3 regions of the Saccharopolyspora sp. ID03-671 genome follow, and region 1 is predicted to be linked to each of the others. Evidence: riboswitches for the same ligand, from Rfam matches in the RefSeq annotation. Region 1 holds a riboswitch; each other region holds the start of a gene.
The links. A riboswitch is a leader RNA that binds a small molecule or an ion and turns the genes downstream of it on or off. The one in region 1 is predicted to bind glycine.
Positions count from the first base shown of each region.

Region 1 (6,644 bases):
GCGCGGCGTCGGCCTCGGGGTCGTGGAAGGGCCGGCCGGGAGCGTCCAACATGGACACACCGCCGGTCGGCAGCAGGAACCGGACCGGGCCCTGGCAGGCGTTGAGCTTGCGGGCGAGGAACGAGCCGATCTCCCGGCACTCCTCGGGCGTGGTGCGCATCAGCGTCACCTGCGGGTTGTGCACGTAGAGGTTCCGGTCCCGGTAGCGCTCCGGAACCGTCTCGCGCGCACCGAAGTTCACCATGTCCAGCGCGCCGCACGAGCCGACGTAGGGCACTCGGTGCGGGCGATGGCGTCGAGCCGCTGCTCGCCCGCGCTCATCACGCCGCCCGCGACGAGGTCGCAGACCTCGGTGGTGGTGACGTCCAGGACCGCGTGCACCAGGCCGTCGTCGACGAGCTTCTCCATCGCCCGCCCGCCGGTCCCGGTCGCGTGGAACACCAGCGGGTCGAACTCGGCTTCGAGCCTGCCCGCCGCTGCGGTCACGCAGGGCGTGGTGACCCCGAACATCGACAGCGCGACGGCGGGCTTGTCCTCGACCTGCGGCATCGGGTGGCTGATCGCGCCGAGCAGCGCGTGCGCGGCGTTGGCGAGGACGCGGCGGGAGATCCGGTTCAGCCCGGCGACGTCGGTGACCGACGGGAACATCGCGATGTCGGTGGCGTCGACGTAACCGGAGGTGTCGCCGGAGGCCACAGTGGACACCATCACCTTCGGCACGCCCACCGGCAGCACCCGCAAGGCTGGCGTGACCAGCGCGGTCCCACCGGAACCGCCGAGCCCGATGACGCCGTCGACGTCGCGCTCGGCCAGGAAGCGGGTGAAGGCGGTGGCCATCGCGGTCACGGCCGATCCGCGGTCGCCGGTGAACACGGCGTCGACGCCGCCCGGGTGGTGCGCGGCGACCTCGGCGGCCGGGACGTCGGCACCGGAGCTCTCACCGGAGGTCGACAGGTCGACGGTGACGACGGGGTGCCCCCGGGCGATGAGATCGGCGACGTAGTCGAGCTCCGCGCCCTTGGTGTCGAACGTCCCGGCGACGTACGCGCTGCCCATTCGCGACCTCCGTGCTGCTCGTCATCGAGAACAACCCGGGAGGGGACTCTACTGTCGATCGCCGCCCGGGCAACAGAAAACGGCCCCCGGCCGAAGCCGGAGGCCGTTCCCGGGACTTCCGCCCGACAGGACGTCAGCCCAAAAGGGCGTCCGCTCAGTGGTGACCGCCCTGGGAGCCGGAGCCGCCCTTGCCCGTGAACTTGTTCTTGACCTGCTCGATCTTTTCCTTGTTCTTCGGGTCGGAGGCGTACTTCTTGGCCTGGTCGATCACCTTCTTGCCCTGCGGGCTCTTCGCGAAGTCGGTGACCTTCTTGAACAGAGACATCATCACTCCCGAAGCGTCGAGGCCGTCATCGACCAGGGTACCGACAAAACACCCACCGATGGCAGATCACCTGCTCGAACGGAGTGGCGAAGCGCCGACCAGCCGGACAGAGGCACGCTCAAGGAGCGGCGCACGGAGTCCACGAAGGCGCTCAGGTTCCGCCACCCGCACCGCTGAGCGACCCAACCACTCGTCCGCCTCCTAGCCCAGGACACCGCTGATCGAGGCGTGGCCCTTGAGCACGTTGCGGGCGATGGTGCGGCGCTGGATCTCGTCGGTGCCCTCGAAGATGCGCAGCAGCCGCAGGTCGCGGTACCAGCGCTCGACCGGCAGCTCCTTGGTGTAGCCCATGCCGCCGTGGATCTGCAGGACGCGGTCGACGATCTGGTTGGCGTGCGTGGCGCCGAACAGCTTGGCGATGGACTGCGCGTGGCGGGAGTCCATGCCCTGGTCGACCTGCCACGCGGCCTGCAGGATCAGCCAGCGCAGCGCCTCGATCTCCACCGCGGAGTCGGCGATCATCCACTGGATGGCCTGCCGCTCGGCGATCGGCGCGCCGAAGGTCTCGCGCTGCTGGGCGTACTCCGAGCCCATCTCCACCAGCCGCTCGCAGGCGCCCAGCGCCGCGGCGGGCAGCAGGTAGCGGCCGCGGCCGATCCACTGCATGGCCAGGCCGAACCCGTTGCCGACCTCGCCGAGCACGTTCTCGGCGGGCACCCGGACGTTGTCGAACACCAGCGCGGCCGGCTGGCGCTCGTCGGGTCCCATGATGTCGATCGGCTCGGACTTCCAGCCCATGTCGCGGTCGACGAGGAAGCAGGTCACGCCGCCGTTGGCGCCCTTCTCGCGGTCGGTGACGGCGAAGACCATCACGAAGTCGGCGTCGATGCCGCCGGTGATGAAGGTCTTCTCGCCGTTGATGACCCACTCGTCGCCGTCCCGGACGGCCGTGGTGCGCAGGTTCTTCGCGTCGGAGCCCGCGCCGGGCTCGGTGATGGCGAAGCAGGACTTGCGGGTGCCCTCGATGGTCGGCAGCAGGTAGCGCTGCTTCTGGTCCTCGTTGGCGTAGTAGAGGATGTTGTCGGCGTAGCCGCCGAAGCGGAACGGCACGTAGGTGCGGCCGAGCTCGACCTCGATCAGCGCCGTCATGACGGCCGAGAGGTTCATGCCGCCGTACTCCTCGGGCGTCTGCACGCCCCAGAAACCGGCCTCCTTGGCCTTGTTCTGCAGCTCCTTGAGCTCGTCCTTGGTGAGACCGCGCTGACCCGCCCGCTCTCTGCGCAGCACCTCCGGCTCCAGCGGCATGAGCTCCCGCTGGACGAAGTTGCGCACCCAATCGCGGATGTCGCGCTCGGTCTCGGAGAGCGAGAAGTCGACCATCGCGTCGTTCCTTTCCGTGCAGGCCGGTAACTAACACCGTTAGTTTTATGGCAGCCTAGAACCGTCCCGGCGCACGCCGCAAGGGATCCCGGTGAGGAGAGAGACGTTGCCCAGACCCAGCACACCCCGGCTCTCCCCGGAACGCATCCGGAAGATCGGCCTGGAGATCATCGACACCGAGGGCCTGGAAGCGCTGTCCATGCGCAGGCTCGCCGAACGCCTCGACGTGCGCGCGGCATCGCTGTACAACCACGTCGCCACCAAGGACGACCTGCTGCACGAGATCGCCGACGAGGTGATCAGCGAGGTCGACGTCTCCGGTTTCGACCAGGACTGGGTGACCGGCCTGCGCAGCTGGGCCCGCTCCTACCGCGCGGCCCTGGCCGACCACCCGAACCTGGTGCCGTTCATCGCCTACGGCCCGGCCCGCCGCGAGTCCGCCCTGCGCGTCGCCGACGCCGTCCACGGCGGCCTCACCCGGGCCGGCTGGCCGCAGCGCTACGCCACGATGATCGGCGCTTCGACGAAGTACCTGGTCGTCGGCTCGGCGATGGGCTCCTTCAGCCACGGCTTCCCCGCCGACGCAGCCGTCTACACGAACCGCTTCCCCCACCTCACCCGAGCCCACCTGCTGCACACGAAGGCCGCCGAGATCGACACCGCCAGCTTCGAACTGGCCCTCACAGCCCTCATCGACGGCCTCAAAGCCCAACTCGCCGACATCGCGGAGCAGCGAGCCGCGCACGAGGCGATTGGCGGCGGCAACGCGTGGTGACCCGAAGCTGATCGCGCCCCCGTGCGCAAGGGTTGAGATCACTCGGTCTTCCTGTTGACTGGGGTGGGGGCGGTTCGTAGCGTCTGTGAGCAGCACAACCGAATACGCGCCGATGACGTCTCGCGGGAGAGACCTCGCCCTCGTCGGGCGAGGCGCCGAAGGAGCAATACTCCCCAGTAAACTCTCAGGCACCATTACCGCAGGACACCAGGCGAAACACGGAGAAAAGCAGGAGCATCGCGCTTCTCGCCCACGGTGCAAACCACCCCTGTCGGGTGGTGAAACTCTCAGGCCAATGACTCCGGGGAGACCCCGCCCGACCAGCGCAGACCGCGCCGGTCGGGGGTCGAGGCGCCCCGGATAAGGTTGGGCGCGTGAGCTGACCGGCCCTCGACTGCCGACCGGCACGCCCACCCAGGAGGAGTTTCACCATGTCGTCGCCCGGACAGACGCCCCGGAGGACACCGCTCCACGCGGTGCACGAATCCCTCGGCGCCACCTTCACGGAGTTCGCCGGCTGGCAGATGCCGGTCCGCTACAGCAGCGACACCGCCGAGCACAACGCGGTGCGCAGCAGCGCCGGTCTGTTCGACCTCACGCACATGGGCGAGATCCTCATCAGCGGTCCGCAGGCCGCCGAGGCGCTGGACTACGCGCTGGTCGCCAACGCCTCCGCCATCACCCCCGGTCGCGCCCGCTACACGATGATCTGCGACGAGACCGGCGGCGTGCTCGACGACCTGATCGTCTACCGCCTCGCCGACCAGGAGTTCCTGGTCGTGGCCAACGCCGCCAACGCGGCCGTGGTCTCCGCCGAGCTGGCCGAGCGGGTCTCCGGTTTCGACGCGAAGCACGCCGACGTCTCCGACGACTACGCGCTGATCGCGGTGCAGGGCCCGAACGCGGTGGCGATCCTGGCGCCGCTGACCGACACCGACCTGAGCACCGTCAAGTACTACGCGGGCTACCCGGCGACCGTCGCGGGCAAGGACGTGCTGCTGGCGCGCACCGGCTACACCGGCGAGGACGGCTTCGAGCTGTTCACCTCGCCCGGCGACGCCGAGGCCGTGTGGCAGGCGCTCACCGAGTCCGGCGCCGCGCACGACCTCCAGCCGGCCGGTCTGTCCTGCCGCGACACCCTGCGGCTGGAAGCGGGGATGCCGCTCTACGGCAACGAGCTCTCCGCCGAGCTCACGCCGTACCACGCGAACCTCGGCCGGGTGGTCAAGCTGGACAAGGACGCCGACTTCGTCGGCAGGTCCGCGCTGGCCGCGGTCGCCGAGAAGCCCACCGAGCGCACCCTGGTGGGCCTGTCCACCGACCAGCGGCGGGCGCCCCGCCACGGCTACCGGGTCCTCGACGCCGACGGCGCCGAGGTCGGCGAGGTCACCAGCGGCGCACCGTCCCCGACCCTCGGGCATCCGATCGGGATGGCCTACGTCGACCGGGAGCACAGCGAGCCCGGCACGGCCCTGCAGGTCGACATCCGCGGCCGCAACGTCGCGGTGCAGGTCGTCGAGCTGCCCTTCTACCGCCGCAACGCCTGACTGAAAGAAAGAAACAGGAGGCACACACTGATGTCGAACCCGGATCTGTTCAACGATGCCCTGGCAACGGTTGACCCGGAGGTCGCAGCGGCGGTCGGCGCCGAGCTGGGTCGCCAGCAGAACACGCTGGAGATGATCGCCTCCGAGAACTTCGCCCCGCAGGCGGTGCTGCAGGCGCAGGGCTCGGTGCTCACCAACAAGTACGCCGAGGGCTACCCGGGCAAGCGCTACTACGGCGGCTGCGAGCACGTCGACGTCGTCGAGCAGCTGGCCATCGACCGGATCAAGGACCTCTTCGGCGCCACCTACGCCAACGTGCAGCCGCACTCGGGCGCGCAGGCCAACGCGGCGGCGATGTTCGCGCTGCTCAAGCCGGGCGACACCATCATGGGCCTGGACCTGGCCCACGGTGGCCACCTGACCCACGGCATGCGGATCAACTTCTCCGGCAAGCTCTACAACGTCGTGCCGTACCACGTCTCCGACGACGACCACCGGGTCGACATGGACGAGGTCGCGCGCCTGGCCCGGGAGAACAAGCCGCAGCTGATCGTCGCGGGCTGGTCGGCCTACCCGCGCCAGCTGGACTTCAAGCGGTTCCGGGAGATCGCCGACGAGGTCGGCGCCTACCTGATGGTCGACATGGCGCACTTCGCGGGCCTGGTGGCCGCGGGCCTGCACCCGAGCCCGATCCCGCACGCCCACGTCGTGACCACCACGACGCACAAGACCCTGGGCGGCCCGCGCGGCGGTGTGATCCTGTCCTCGGACGAGGAGTTCACCAAGAAGTTCAACTCCGCGGTCTTCCCCGGTCAGCAGGGCGGCCCGCTGGAGCACGTGATCGCCGGCAAGGCGGTGGCCTTCAAGATCGCCGCGGGCGAGGAGTTCAAGGACCGCCAGCGCCGCACCGTCGAGGGCGCCCAGATCCTGGCCGAGCGCCTGCTGGCCTCGGACGCGACCGAGGCCGGTGTCTCGCTGGTCTCCGGCGGCACCGACGTGCACCTGGTGCTGGTGGACCTGCGCAACTCCGAGCTGGACGGCAAGCAGGCCGAGGACCGGCTGCACGAGATCGGCATCACCGTCAACCGCAACGCGGTGCCGAACGACCCGCGCCCGCCGATGGTCACCTCGGGTCTGCGGATCGGCACCCCGGCGCTGGCCACGCGCGGTTTCGGCAAGGAGGAGTTCACCGAGGTCGCCGAGGTCATCGCCCAGGCCCTCAAGCCGAACTTCGACGAGTCGATCAGCGCCGAGCTCCGCACCCGGGTCGAGGCGCTGGCGGCCAAGCACCCGCTCTACCCGAACCTCTGATCGCCTGACACGACGAACGCCGCATCCCGATGGGGTGCGGCGTTCGTCGTTCGCGGGTGCTTCAGGCGCCTTCGGCGGCGTCGGCGAGGTCCTGGAGGGCGCGGGCCAGCTGCTCGGCCTCGGTGCGGCCGAGCTCGCTGGGCTCGTAGCCCGCGTCGCAGGTGGTGCGGCCGAGCCAGGTGATCAGGTAGGTCTCGGCGCCGTCGGCCTCGATCGCGAGGTTGAGCTGCTGGTCCGAGCGCGGGATGGC
Region 1 covers NZ_CP134054.1:5,221,644-5,228,287, reverse strand. Annotated here, with positions in the region: partial or broken gene REH65_RS24245 (Tm-1-like ATP-binding domain-containing protein) at 1-1,056, opposite strand, end outside; gene REH65_RS24240 (hypothetical protein) at 1,211-1,384, opposite strand; gene REH65_RS24235 (acyl-CoA dehydrogenase family protein) at 1,583-2,761, opposite strand; gene REH65_RS24230 (TetR/AcrR family transcriptional regulator) at 2,868-3,536, shown strand; glycine riboswitch at 3,650-3,746, shown strand; glycine riboswitch at 3,748-3,848, shown strand; gene gcvT (glycine cleavage system aminomethyltransferase GcvT) at 3,968-5,083, shown strand; gene glyA (serine hydroxymethyltransferase) at 5,114-6,394, shown strand; gene REH65_RS24215 (hypothetical protein) at 6,456-6,644, opposite strand, start outside.

Region 2 (6,644 bases), 2.8 Mb from region 1:
CGTAGGCCCAGGAGATCGGCAGGATCGAGGCGCTGCCCCACGGGGCGGCGCTGATCGGGCCGACACCGGTCTCCGGACCGGCCGCGGGCTGCAGCGGGTGGTTGGGCAGGAACGGCGCCAGGTGCTCGCGCACCCCGATCGGGCCGACGCCCGGACCGCCACCGCCGTGCGGGATGCAGAACGTCTTGTGCAGGTTCAGGTGCGAGACGTCGGAGCCGAACTTGCCCATCCGGGCCAGGCCGATCAGCGCGTTGAGGTTCGCGCCGTCGACGTAGACCTGGCCGCCCGCGTCGTGCACCAGCCCGCACACCTCGCGCACGGTGTCCTCGTAGACGCCGTGCGTCGACGGGTAGGTGATCATGATCGCGGCGAGGTCCTCGGCGTGCTTGCCGACCAGCTCGCGCAGGTGCTCCATCTCGATGTTGCCCTGCTCGTCGCAGCGCACCACGACCACGCGCATCCCGGCCATGACGGCGCTGGCGGCGTTGGTGCCGTGCGCGCTGGCCGGGATCAGGCACACGTCGCGCGCGGTCGCACCACGGTCGTGGTGGTAGGCGCGGATGGCGAGCAGACCGGCGAACTCGCCCTGGCTGCCCGCGTTGGGCTGCAGGCTGACCGCGTCGTACCCGGTGACCTCGGCGAGCCACTCCTGCAGGTCGGAGACGACCTTGAGCAGGCCCTCCGCGTCCTCGGCGGGCGCGAACGGGTGCAGCGAGGAGAACTCGGGCCAGGTGATCGGCTCCATCTCCGCGGTCGCGTTGAGCTTCATCGTGCACGAGCCCAGCGGGATCATGCTGCGGTCCAGCGCGATGTCCTTGTCCGACAGCTGCCGCAGGTAGCGCAGCAGTGAGGTCTCCGAGCGGTGGGTGCGGAACACCGGGTGCGTCAGGTACTCGGAGGTGCGCGCCAGCGCGCCCGGCAGCGAGTCCGGGGTCTCGGCGTCGAGGGCGTCGACGTCGCCGGCGAGACCGAAGGCGTCCCACACCGCGGCCAGGTGGGCGCGGGTGGTGGTCTCGTCGCAGCTGATGCCGACGTGGTCGGCGTCGACGCGGCGCAGGTTCACCCCGGCCCGGCGGGCCGCGGCCAGCACCTCGTCGGCCTTGCCCGGGACGCGCGCGAGGACGGTGTCGAAGAACTCCGCGTGCACGACCTCGACACCACCGCGGCGCAGGCCCTCGGCGAGCACGCTCGCCATCCGGTGCGCGCGGGTCGCGATCGCCTTGAGCCCGTCCGGGCCGTGGTAGACCGCGTACATCGAGGCGACCACGGCCAGCAGCACCTGCGCGGTGCAGATGTTGCTGGTGGCCTTCTCGCGGCGGATGTGCTGCTCGCGGGTCTGCAGCGCGAGCCGGTAGGCCTGGTTCCCGTCGACGTCGGTGCTCACGCCGACCAGACGACCGGGCAGCTGCCGCTCCAGGCCCTTGGCCACGGCCATGAACCCGGCGTGCGGGCCGCCGAAGCCCATCGGCACGCCGAAGCGCTGGGTGGAGCCCACGACCACGTCGGCGCCGATCTCACCGGGCGCGCGCAGCAGCGTCAGCGACAGCAGGTCGGCGGCCACGACGACCTTCGCCCCGGTGTCGTGGATCGCGCTGATCAGCGCCTCGTGGTCGCGCACCGCACCGGAGGCGCCCGGGTAGGACAGCAGGGCGCCGAAGAACTCGCCCTCGGGCAGCTCCCCGGCCGACAGGTCGGCCACCACGACCTCGATGCCCAGCGGCTCGGCGCGGGTCTCGATGACGGCGATGGTCTGCGGCAGCGTGTCGGCGTCGACCAGGAAGCGCGGCGACTTGGACTTGCCCGCGCGGCGCACCAGGGTCATGCCCTCGGCCGCAGCGGTGGCCTCGTCGAGCATCGAGGCGTTGGACACCGGCACCCCGGCCAGGTCGGCGACCATCGTCTGGAAGTTCAGCAGCGCCTCCAGCCGGCCCTGCGAGATCTCCGGCTGGTAGGGCGTGTAGGCGGTGTACCAGGCGGGGCTCTCCAGCACGTTGCGCAGGATCACCGGCGGGGTGATCGTGCCGTAGTAGCCCAGCCCGATCATCTCGGTGTGCGGGGTGCAGCGGCCGGCGAGGTCGCGCAGCTCGGCCAGCGCCTCGGTCTCGGTGGCCGGGTCCGGCATGGCCAGCTGCAGGTCGGACTCGCGGATGGTGTCCGGGACGGCCTTCTGGCCCAGCTCCTCCAGGGAGCCGACGCCGATGACGTCGAGCATGCGGGCCAGCTCAGCGGGCATCGGCCCGACGTGGCGGTCCGCGAACGGCCTTCCGTGCTCCAGCGCGGCCAGCGGGATGCGGTCGTGCGTCGCGTCGGTCATCGCCAAAACCTCACTCATCGCGGCGAACAAAGGGCGGCAGCTCTGCGCTGCTCTCCCCCTCTGTCCCCGTTCGCGAAGCGAACGCCTGAGAGCTTCACCCGGCGGACCGGGCTTGCACCGTCGGCGGGGCGCACCTGGTGGGTGTGCCCGCTTTCCAGAGGTATCTCGCCCGTGCGGTCCAGGTGGCCTGAGAGGTTGTCGGGGAGAGTTGCTCCTTCGGCGCCTGCCCTGGCCGAGGCCAGGACCGGACTCTCCCGCACGGGGTCGGCGATGGCGCTCAGAGTACCCGATCAACCGCGCTTATCAGACCATCAATGTCGTCTACCGCACAGATGGCCGAGGGTGGTCGCGACCGGACCGGGTTCAGCCGGTTTCGGCCTGGCGGTCGCGGCGGCGGGCCGCCAGCTCGTCGGTCATCGACGACTCGATGTTCTCGCCGCCGTCGGCGCGCTCGGCCGGGAACTCGTGGATCGTGCCGCTGATCTCGCGCATCGCGCCGCTGACGGCGATGCCGAACACTCCTTGGCCGCCCTGGAGCAGATCGACCACCTCCTCCGCGGAGGTGCACTCGTAGACCGTGGTGCCGTCGCTGAACAGCGTCAGCTTCGCCAGGTCCTGCACGCCGCGCTTGCGCAGGTGCTCCACCGCGACCCGGATGTTGTGCAGCGAGACCCCGGTGTCGAGCAATCGCTTGACCACCTTGAGCACCAGGATGTCCTTGAACGAGTACAGCCGCTGGGAACCCGACCCGGCCGCGCCGCGGATGGACGGGCCGACGAGCTTGGTGCGCGCCCAGTAGTCCAGCTGCCTGTAGGTGATGCCCGCGATCTGGCAGGCCGCCGGCCCGCGGTAACCGACCAGCTCGTCGGGGGCCGAGGCGTCGGGGAACAGCTCACCCTGCTCCGCAGCGTCATCCGCGTTCGCTGCTTGCTCCACCACGCCTGCCTCCCCTCGTCCGGCCCGCAGCCGACGACGACGATCACCAGCTCCCGGACCGCTTCTGATCCAGGGCCGCGAAGCCGTACACCGGCTGAATCACACCGGGGCAATTCGCGTACTTCCGAAGGTAGGCCCGCTCAGCAGGCGGGTCAACGCGACGCGCGGGGGACGTGAGCCCGCGTTCGCCTCGCACGAGATCCGGCCCCCGAGCCGCTCGCGCGACTCGGGGGCCGGGGTGGTCTGTTCGGCCCAGCAGGGCTGGTCCTGCTGCGTGTCGGCGCCTACGTGTCGGCGCCGCGGAAGTCCTCCGGGGAGACCGAGTCGAGGAACTCGCGGAACTTCTCGACCTCGTCCTCCTGCTCGTCCGGGATGATCAGCCCGGCCTCGTCGAGGACCGATTCGTCGGCGTGGATCGGCACGCCGATCCGCAACGCCAGCGCCACCGAGTCACTCGGTCGCGCCGACACCCGCACATCGCCGTCGAACACCAGCTCGGCGAAGAACGTGCCCTCCTGCAGATCCGTGATCCGCACCTGCTCCAGATCGCGGCCCAGGGCGCCGATGACGTCCTTGAGCAGGTCGTGCGTCAGCGGCCGCTGGGGCCGCACGCCCTGCTGCTCCAAGGCGATGGCCGTCGCCTCCACCGACCCGATCCAGATCGGCAGGTAGCGCTCGCCCTCGGCCTCGCGCAACAGCAGGATCGGCTGGTTCGCCGGTAGTTCCACTCGCACGCCGACGACGCGCATCTCGCTGCTCATCGTCACATCGCCTCCTCCAGCGCGCCGAAGCGTGACTTCCCCGTCGAGGGTCCCGCACCGACGCCTCCGACGCTACCCGCGATACGGCGGACACGCCCTTTCCCACCGGCGGCCCCAGCGGACCGCCCACCGTCGCGGTCGTTGCGAATCGGGGCTCGCGGCCCGGACCGCCGGCTGAGCTCGTCGTCGAGCATTACCCTGCACGATACACCGCGCGGGAGATCACCGACTCCATCGGAAATCCCCCGCTGTGCTGTGGAAACCGCTTGTGGTCCCGGGAAATTCCCGGTGCGGGGAGGACGTCCGCGCGCGGGCGGCGCAGTTGCCTCATGCGTCAGCGGGGCGGCGCCCCTCGGCGCCGCCCCGCTGACGGGTTGACAAAGCCCTGATCGGCGGCCTCAGCGGCCGCCCTGGCCCCCATCGATCGGCCCGGTCAGGAACACCAGGCGGAACTTCCCGATCTGCACCTCGTCGCCGTTGGCGAGCACCGAGGTGTCCACCGGTTCCCGGTTCACGTAGGTGCCGTTGAGGCTGCCCACGTCCACGACCACGAAGTCGTTGCCCTCGCGGCGGAACTCGGCGTGCCGCCGGGACACCGTCACGTCATCCAGGAAGATGTCGCTGTCCGGGTGGCGTCCGGCACTGGTGGTCTCGCGGTCCAGGAGGAACCGCGAACCCGCGTTGGGACCGCGCTTGACCACCAGCAGGGCGGAACCCGCGGGCAGCGCATCGACCCCGGACGCGGCGGCAGGCTCCGGGGCCGCGCTCTCGGTGCTCTCCTGCTCCGAGAGGAAGGGCCTGAAGACCGAGGTGGTCTCCGGTGACTGCTCCGGCGGAACATCGCCGAAGCCGCTGTTTTGGCTCACCTGAGCTCTCCTCTACGCGGATAGATCGTGCCAAGTATGCGCCCAACGTACCGTGCCTGGACAGCCCCGTGACGAGCGACTCCCGACATCGTCGCACGGACGCCGCCGCGTCGGACGATCATGCCTGGTCGATCAGGTTCTGATAGGCCTCGGCGTCGAGCAGACCCGCCAGTTGGTCCGGGTCGGCGAGCCGGATCTCGACCATCCAGCCGTCACCCGCGGCATCCGAGTTGACCAACTCCGGCTGGTCCTCCAGCGCGGTGTTGCCCGCCGTGACCTCACCGGTCACCGGGGCGTAGATGTCGGAGACGCTCTTGGTCGACTCCACCTCGCCCATCGAGTCACCGGCGGTGACCTGCTGCCCCGTCTCGGGAAGCTGGACGAACACCACGTCGCCGAGCTGCTGCTGGGCGTAGTCGGTGATGCCGATGCGCACGGTGTCGTCACCGACGCTCTGGACCCACTCGTGCTCTTCGGTGTACTTGATCTCCGGGGCCGCCACTGGTCCCGCCTTTCGTCCGCCGTGTGCAAGGTGCCGAGTGATCGACGCGGCGAGCGTATTCACCGGCCGCCGACGGCCGCAAGACGACGCGCACGCAAGATCAGGTCCGCGTGCGGGCTCCCCGCACGGCGGCGATGACCTGGCCCAGGTAGAGGATGCCCGCCCACACGTACAGCGCCCCGCCCCAGGCGGTGAAGGCGTAGGCGATGGGCCGGACCACGTCGGCCCCGGTGAAGTCGTCCTGCACCAGCAGGAGCAGCGGGAACGCGTACATCAGGCAGAACGTGGCGGCCTTGCCGAGGTAGTGCACCTCCGGCGGCTCGTAGCCGTGCCAGCGCAGCACCGGCAGGCACAGGGTGAGCACGACGTCGCGGCCGACCAGGGCGACCGCGACCCACCACGGGATGACGTCGCGCAGCACGAAGGCGATCAGGGTGGCGACGATGTAGAGCCGGTCGGCGGCCGGGTCGAGCAGCTCGCCGATGCGGCTGTACTGGTTGAGCCAGCGGGCCAGCTTGCCGTCCAGCCAGTCGGTGGCACCGCTGACCACCAGGACCAGCAGCGCCAGCAGGTCGGCCTGCGGCCCGAGCAGCAGCCAGAGGAAGACCGGCACGCCGGCCAGGCGGATCACGCTGAGCAGGTTCGGCAGCGTCCACCAGGGATCGGCCCACACCCCGCGGGCGACCTCGCGGATCCGGTCCAGGCCCGGATCGCCGGGTCCGCCCGTCTCGGCCTGCGAGCCGCTCGTGGTGTTTTCCGTGGTGCGCTCGGCGTCCTGCACCACGAGCCTCCCCTGAATGGTTGTGCGCGCTGTCCCGCAACGGGTGCACACCTGTGCATCCTGACCCGATCAGGGTCTCATATCGGCAGCACAACCCACCTGGCGGCCAGCCGGTGCCCGGAGGTCCCGCGACGCGGGAAGATCCGGTGCACGTCAGTCCCGCGTGCGGCTCCAGCCGCGCCGTCGCAACTCGGCATCGGTGAGGAACCGGGCTCTGCCGCGATCGTCCACGCCCGCCCAGCGGGCGCCCGCGCTCCCCTCGCGGACGTAGGAGTGACCGCCGCTCCACACCACGCTGCACGGCGCGGTCGGGAGATCGTGGGACTCCTCAGCGGTCGGCGCGCCGTCGAGCGTGGCGGTCGCCGACCGCGTGGTCTTGGAGGGTTCTGCCGGTTCCATCGTGCCCATAGTTCGTAGCACCTCCGATTCATTTGTCGGCGCGGGACACCTCGGTGTTAGCCCGGCCATCGGCTCGCCGCCGATT
Region 2 covers NZ_CP134054.1:885,354-891,997, forward strand. Annotated here, with positions in the region: gene gcvP (aminomethyl-transferring glycine dehydrogenase) at 1-2,314, opposite strand, end outside; glycine riboswitch at 2,479-2,581, opposite strand; gene REH65_RS04230 (MerR family transcriptional regulator) at 2,678-3,253, opposite strand; gene REH65_RS04235 (bifunctional nuclease family protein) at 3,535-4,011, opposite strand; gene garA (glycogen accumulation regulator GarA) at 4,410-4,877, opposite strand; gene gcvH (glycine cleavage system protein GcvH) at 4,996-5,379, opposite strand; gene REH65_RS04250 (CDP-alcohol phosphatidyltransferase family protein) at 5,480-6,163, opposite strand; gene REH65_RS04255 (hypothetical protein) at 6,314-6,559, opposite strand.
Region 2: linked by a shared signal. The riboswitch ahead of gcvP (aminomethyl-transferring glycine dehydrogenase) and the one ahead of gcvT (glycine cleavage system aminomethyltransferase GcvT) in region 1 are both predicted to bind glycine.

Region 3 (6,644 bases), 560 kb from region 1:
CAGGCCGACGCAGGGGAGGACGATGCTGCTCATCGCTTCTCGGGCCCGCGTCGGCGAGCGCTGCCGAACGTCGCCTGGATCTCGCGCAGGGTGCGGCCGGACCGCGCGTCCAGCTTGCGCACGCCCCGCAGCGGTGCCGGTGCGCGCCCGGCGCGGTAGAGGTACAGGCTGGCCACGAGCTCGGCCTGCTGCTCGGTGACGGCGTCGAACGCGGAGCGCCCCAGGACGCTGCGGATGAGCTCGGGCGACAGGTCCGGCACCAAGGCGGCCACCATCGGCGAATCGGCCAGCTTGGTGTCCGAATGCCCGCACACCAGGTGCCCGACCTCGTGCAGGATGATGTGCTCCTCGTGCAGCGGGGTGCTGGGCACGTAGCCGATCACGTCGTGGTCGGCGAGCGAGATCAGGGCGCCGCAGGGGCTTTCGGACTCCACCGCGGAGACCTGGCGCAGCGTGATCGGGCGCCCGCGGGCCCGCCCCAGCTCGTCGATGAACGTGCGCAGGTCCCACGGCGTCGGCAGCGGAAGCGCGGACGCCAGTTCCTGGCACCACGCCCGCATCGTGCCGGGCTGCGCGTGATCGTCGGAGGGGGTCACGCCGCGATCATCGCCCGGGACGAGCACCAGGCGCGCGCAGCGGAACGGTGCGGTCGCCGACGCATGCTCATGTTCCGGATCATGCGTCATCGTTGCTCGCGGTGTTGCTGTCGCGCAGATCGGCGACCACACCGCGGATGCGCTCGGCCTGGGCCGGGGTCAGCCCGCGCAAGCTGAGCGATTCCACACCGGACTCCTTCAGCTCCCGGAGTTCGACCAGCGTCGCGAGCTGGGCCCGCACCGAGTCGGCGTGCTCACCGGAGTCGAAGGTGTCGAGCGGCACGCGGAAGAACGCCGCCAGCGCCCGCAGGTGCTGCCAGCCCGGGTTCGGGGACTCCCCGCTGAGGATCTTGTAGAGCTGCGATCCGGAAATGCCGGTCTCCGCGGAGATCCGCTTGACCTCGTACGGCCGCCCGGTCTCCGGGTCGGGGAACGATCGCCGCAGCCACGCCAGCCTCTCCGCCAGCGTGTCCCCTTGATCGCTCACCGTGCTCTCGCGCTTCTCGGGCACAGGATCACCCCCAGGTCCGTTCCCCCGATTGACGGATTCTCGCATTTGATACTACTCTCTGTCGAGATTCCACGATCGTGTAATCGCTTGGGGGTGTGCCGGGCAGAGCCGCAGGAGAGCAACATCATCCCGCGGTTCTGCTCCGGTGCCGCAGCCGCTCGGACGTGACCGGGTGCCCGCCGATGCCATCGCGCGCGAGCAAGGGAACCTTCTTGCCGACGAAGACCGGCGGGGCTGCGCGGAAGGGAACCTTCCGCGCAACCCCGAGGCTCGATCGACCCGGCCGAAGTCAGTCCAGGACGCTGTTCAGCGGCAGGCTCGTGCGGCCGTGGGCCTCGGCGACGGCCTGGTTGACCAAGTGCCCGTCGTGGGTGTTGAGGCCACCGGCCAGCGCCGCGTCACCACGGCAGGCCTGCCGCCAGCCCGCCTCCGCGATGCGCAGCACGTAGGGCAGGGTCACGTTGGTCAGCGCGTGCGTGGAGGTGTTGGGCACCGCGCCCGGCATGTTCGCCACGCAGTAGAAGACCGAGTCGTGCACCCGGTAGGTCGGGTCGTCGTGCGTGGTCGGACGCGAGTCGGCGAAGCACCCGCCCTGGTCGATGGCGATGTCGACCAGAACACTGCCCGGCTTCATCTCCGAGACCAGGTGGTTGGACACCAGCTTCGGGGCCTTCGCTCCCGCGATCAGCACCGCGCCGATCACCAGGTCGGCCGAGCGGACCGCCTGCTCCACCGCGTAGCGGTTGGAGGTGACGGTGCGGATCTGGCCGTGGAAGTCGCGGTCGATCTCGCGCAGCTTGCCGACGTTGGTGTCCAGCAGCTCCACGTCGGCGCCCATGCCCAGGGCCACCCGAGCCGCGTTGAGCCCGGCGACACCGCCGCCGATCACCACGACCCGGGCCGGGTGCACGCCCGGAACGCCGCCCGGCAGCACACCGCGGCCACCGCTGGGGCGCAACAGCGAATGCGCTCCCACCAGCGGCGCCAGCCGCCCGGCGACCTCGCTCATCGGCGCCAGCAGCGGCAACCCGCCATCCGCGGTCTGCACCGTCTCGTAGGCGATGCCGGTGACGCCCGAGTTCAGCATGGCGTCGGTCAGCTCGGCCGAGGCGGCCAGGTGCAGGTAGGTGAACAGCACCTGGTCCCGGCGCAGCCGCGGGTACTCCTCGGCGATCGGCTCCTTGACCTTGAGCACGAGGTCGCCTTCCGCCCACACGTCGTCGGCGGTGGCCAGGACCTTCGCGCCGGAAGCGAGGTAGTCCTCGTCCGGGATGGACGATCCGGCGCCGGCGCCCGCCTCGACGAACACGTCATGACCACGCGCGGTCAGCTCGTGCACACCGGCAGGAGTGATCGCCACCCGATACTCGTTGTTCTTGATCTCGCGAGGCACTGCGATCTTCACCGTGGGGTCCTTTCGTCGTGTGGAAACAACGATCGGACGATGTGGCGCAGGACGCATCATGTCCGCGGCATGAGATTGGGTGGGGGGCTTTGTGCTGCCGGCACAACAGCGGTGCGTGCGGGGCCGGTGGTGACAGAAAGGTTCCCGTGCTCGCCCCGCGACGGACTCAGCCGTGCTGGGCCCACCGCTCGGCCAGCAACTGCACCAGCAGCGCCGACCGGACGTCGGGGTCGTCGAGGTCGACGTCCACCAGCTGGCCGATCCGCTTCATCCGGTACCGGAAGGTGTTGGGGTGGACCCGCAGCTCCCGGCTCGCCTGACGCGGATCACCGGGATGACGCAGCCACGCGTGCAGCGTGGCCTGGTAGTCGGTGTGCTGCGCGCGATCGTGCTCGCGCAGCACCGGCAGGGGACCCAACGTGGCAACCCCGGCATCGGTGGCGGCCCCCGCCATCCGGCTCAGCACCAGCAGGTGCCACAGGTCGTCGTAGACCGCGACGCGCTGCCGCACCAGGCCCGTGCGCAGCAGCCCGATCAGCTCGTCGGCCTGCGCGCGCGACCGCGGTACGTCAGTGACCGGCACGGACGTTCCCACCGCGACGAGGGGGCGAGGGGACAACTCGTGCGAGAGCAGGGCCTGGCGCAATTCGGGCCAGCCGCCACCGCGTCCCCGATCGGGCACCAGCGCGTAGAGCACCGAACCGATCTCGGTGACCAGCGGACGTCGCCCGATGCCGCGGGTGATCCGCTCCCACATCGCCAGCCGCTGCCCCTCGGCGGGCTCGTCGGACGCCGGCATCTCGATCGCGATCACCCGGTGCTCCTCGTTGGGCACGGCCAGTTCGGTGGCCGCCGAGCGCCAGCCGTCCCCTCCGTCGAGCAGCAGCCGCACCTGCTCGGCCGAGCGCTTCCGCTGCACGTCGGCGACCGCGCGCCAGCGCAACAACTGCAGCGCCACCAATGGCGCGGTGTCGGCGAAGGCCGTGGCGCGCTCCTCCGAGACCGGTCCCGGCACCACCGCCCACATCGACCCGAGCAGCTCACCTCCCATGCGGATCGGCACCACCAGCCGCGGCAGCGTGCCGTCCTGCTGCGCGGGCACGAAGATCGCCGAACTGCCCTTGGTGAGCTGCCGGAACGTGCCGCGGGCGCGGAACTTCGCGAGCACGTCGTCCGGCTGCTTGCGTCCCATGATCGTGGAGATCCGCGCCGGATCGGTCAGGTCCTGCCGGGCCGAGTAGGCCAGCACCTGGGAGTGGGCGTCCTCGATGGTCACCGGGGCGTCCACGACGTCGGCGACCGCGTCGGCCAGCCGGAACAGGTCGGCGACCCCGACCCCGCTCTCCTCGGTCTGCCGGATCCCGCCCGCGAGCGCCGCGCGGATCAACCACACCAGCTGCGCCCACGCCGTGCCCGGCCGCACCTCGACCAGCGCGATCCCCGCCTCGCGCACCGCCTCCACCACCTCGGCGAGCGCCGCCACCGGGGGTTTGAGCAGCACCGCCGCCGCACCGCTCTCGCCGCTCTCGCGCACCAGCCGCAGCGCCTGCTCGCGATCGGCGATGCCCACTCCCAGCACGAGGTCGCCACCGGTGGCGGGTGTGGGCTGATCGGGTTCGGCGATCACCACATCACCGGCGACGGTGCTGGCTTCCGGGCTGATCACGGTGCGCAGCAGAGCCGGTCCGACCCGCTCGACCAGCGCCCGGATGTCGAGCATCGAAGGGGCCTCCTCGACCAAGACGCACCGGCGGAGATCACATGTGCATTGACAGTGCCGCTGGCGCGTTTATCGTTGCTGAGCACATCGACAATCGCATACCGGCCATCGACCCCGTGCGGGAGAGACCCTGCCAGCAGCGCAGGGCGCCGAAGGAGCAACACTCCCCAGCAAACTCTCAGGCACCCACGACCGCTCGGGCGAGGCGACTCTGGAAAGCGCTCGTCGACGCAGACGTGCCACCCACGGTGCAAGCCGCCGCCGCGGCGAAGCTCTCAGGTTCCGCAACAGAGGGGGAGGCCCAGCCGAAACCGGGGATCAACGCCCCTCGAAACCGCTTTGGAGCCTCCCTCATGACGCTGCCCACCAACCTGGCCTACACCGAAGAGCACGAGTGGATCGAGGACCGCGGCGAGATCTCCCGCGTCGGCATCACCGAGCACGCCGCCAGCGCCCTCGGCGACATCGTCTTCGTGCAGCTCCCCGAGGTCGGCGACAAGATCGAGGCCGGTCAGGCGTGTGGTGAGCTCGAGTCGACCAAGTCCGTCAGCGACCTGTTCGCGCCCGTCACCGGTGAGGTCGTGGCCATCAACGACGCTGCGGTCGACGACCCGGCCGTGGTCAACTCCGACCCCTACGGCGAGGGCTGGCTGATCGAGGTGCGCGTCACCGAGACCGGTGCGACCCTCACGGCCCAGCAGTACTCCGACTTGATCAACGAGTAGTCGCGGAGCCCGGAACGAGGCGAGGCGATCAATGGCGATCAGTGTCTTCGACCTGTTCTCGGTGGGAATCGGTCCGTCCAGCTCGCACACCGTGGGGCCGATGCGCGCGGCGCAGCGGTTCACCGTCAGGCTGCGCGAGAACGGCGTGATCTCCCAGGTCAACAGAGTCAAAGCGGAGTTGTTCGGTTCTCTCGGCGCGACCGGTCACGGTCACGGCAGCCCGGGAGCCGTGGTGCTCGGGCTCGAGGGGAACCGCCCGGAGGCGGTGGACCCGGTGGCCGGCGCGGAGCGCGTCGACGAGATCGAGCGCAGCGGCATGTTGCGGCTCGGCGGCGACCAGGTGCTGCCCTTCAGCGTTGCGCGCGATCTGGTGCTGCACCGGCGCAAGTCGTTGCCGCAGCATCCCAACGGGATGCGGTTCACCGCCCTCGGCAACGACGGTGGGGAGCTCGACTCGGCGATCTACTACTCGGTCGGCGGCGGTTTCGTCGTGGACGAGGACGCTGCCGGGGCGGATCGGGTCAAGGCCGATGACACGAAGGTTCCCATGCCCTTCCGCACCGGGGCCGATCTGCTGCTGCACAGCACCGGGTCTGGTTTGCCGATCAGCGGGGTCATGCTGGCCAACGAGCTGTCGTGGCGCGAGGAGTCGGCCGTTCGCGCGGGGCTGCTCGACATCTGGCGGGTGATGCGGGAATGCGTCGACAACGGGTGCCGCAGCACCGGTGAGCTGCCGGGCGGGTTGAAGGTGCGGCGGCGCGCGGCGCAGCTGGCGGCGTCGTTGACCGACCGCGACGACCCGCTGGAGTGGGTCACGTTGTTCGCGCTGGCGGTCAACGAGGAGAACGCGGCGGGCGGGCGCGTGGTGACGGCTCCGACCAACGGCGCGGCCGGCATCGTTCCCGCCGTTCTGCACTACTACGCCCGTTTCGTCCCCGGTGCCGATGAGGACGGTGTGGTGCGATTCCTGCTGACGGCAGGGGCGATCGGGGTGCTGTTCAAGGAGAACGCCTCGATCTCCGGTGCCGAGGTCGGTTGCCAGGGCGAGGTCGGCTCGGCCTGCTCGATGGCGGCGGCCGGTTTGGCGGAGGTGCTGGGCGGCACGCCGGAGCAGGTGGAGAACGCCGCCGAGATCGCGATGGAGCACAACCTCGGGCTCACCTGCGATCCCATCGGCGGGCTGGTGCAGATCCCGTGCATCGAGCGCAACGCGGTCGCATCGGTCAAGGCGATCACCGCCGCGCGCATGGCCCTGCGGGGCAACGGCACGCACTACGTGTCCCTCGACAAGGTCATGAAGACGATGCGGGAGACGGGTCGCGACATGTCGGTCAAGTACAAGGAGACCGCGCGCGGCGGCCTGGCCGTCAACGTCATCGAGTGCTGAACGGCGGCCCGGGGTGAGCAGGGGAACCTCCCTGTCATCGCCTCGGGCCTCAGCGCGCCCCTGACCTGCTCGTTCGAGTATCGGGGGAACCTTCGACGCGAACACCCGCAGCATCATTGTGCCCAATTTAGTTGTGCACAACTGAATGGTGCGCTACTGTTCGTGGCGTGGCGACAGAACCCGGAACGACGCTGGACCGGCTGCTCTGCTTCGCGCTGCACAGCGCGTCGCGGGCGTTCACCAACCTCTACCGGCCGTTCCTCGACGAGATCGGCCTGACCTACCCGCAGTACCTGGTGA
Region 3 covers NZ_CP134054.1:4,665,613-4,672,256, forward strand. Annotated here, with positions in the region: gene REH65_RS21585 (MAB_1171c family putative transporter) at 1-33, opposite strand, end outside; gene REH65_RS21590 (hypothetical protein) at 30-596, opposite strand; gene REH65_RS21595 (hypothetical protein) at 676-1,107, opposite strand; gene ald (alanine dehydrogenase) at 1,397-2,512, opposite strand; gene REH65_RS21605 (helix-turn-helix domain-containing protein) at 2,679-4,232, opposite strand; glycine riboswitch at 4,342-4,437, shown strand; gene gcvH (glycine cleavage system protein GcvH) at 4,586-4,957, shown strand; gene REH65_RS21615 (L-serine ammonia-lyase) at 4,989-6,344, shown strand; gene REH65_RS21620 (MarR family winged helix-turn-helix transcriptional regulator) at 6,512-6,644, shown strand, end outside.
Region 3: linked by a shared signal. The riboswitch ahead of gcvH (glycine cleavage system protein GcvH) and the one ahead of gcvT (glycine cleavage system aminomethyltransferase GcvT) in region 1 are both predicted to bind glycine.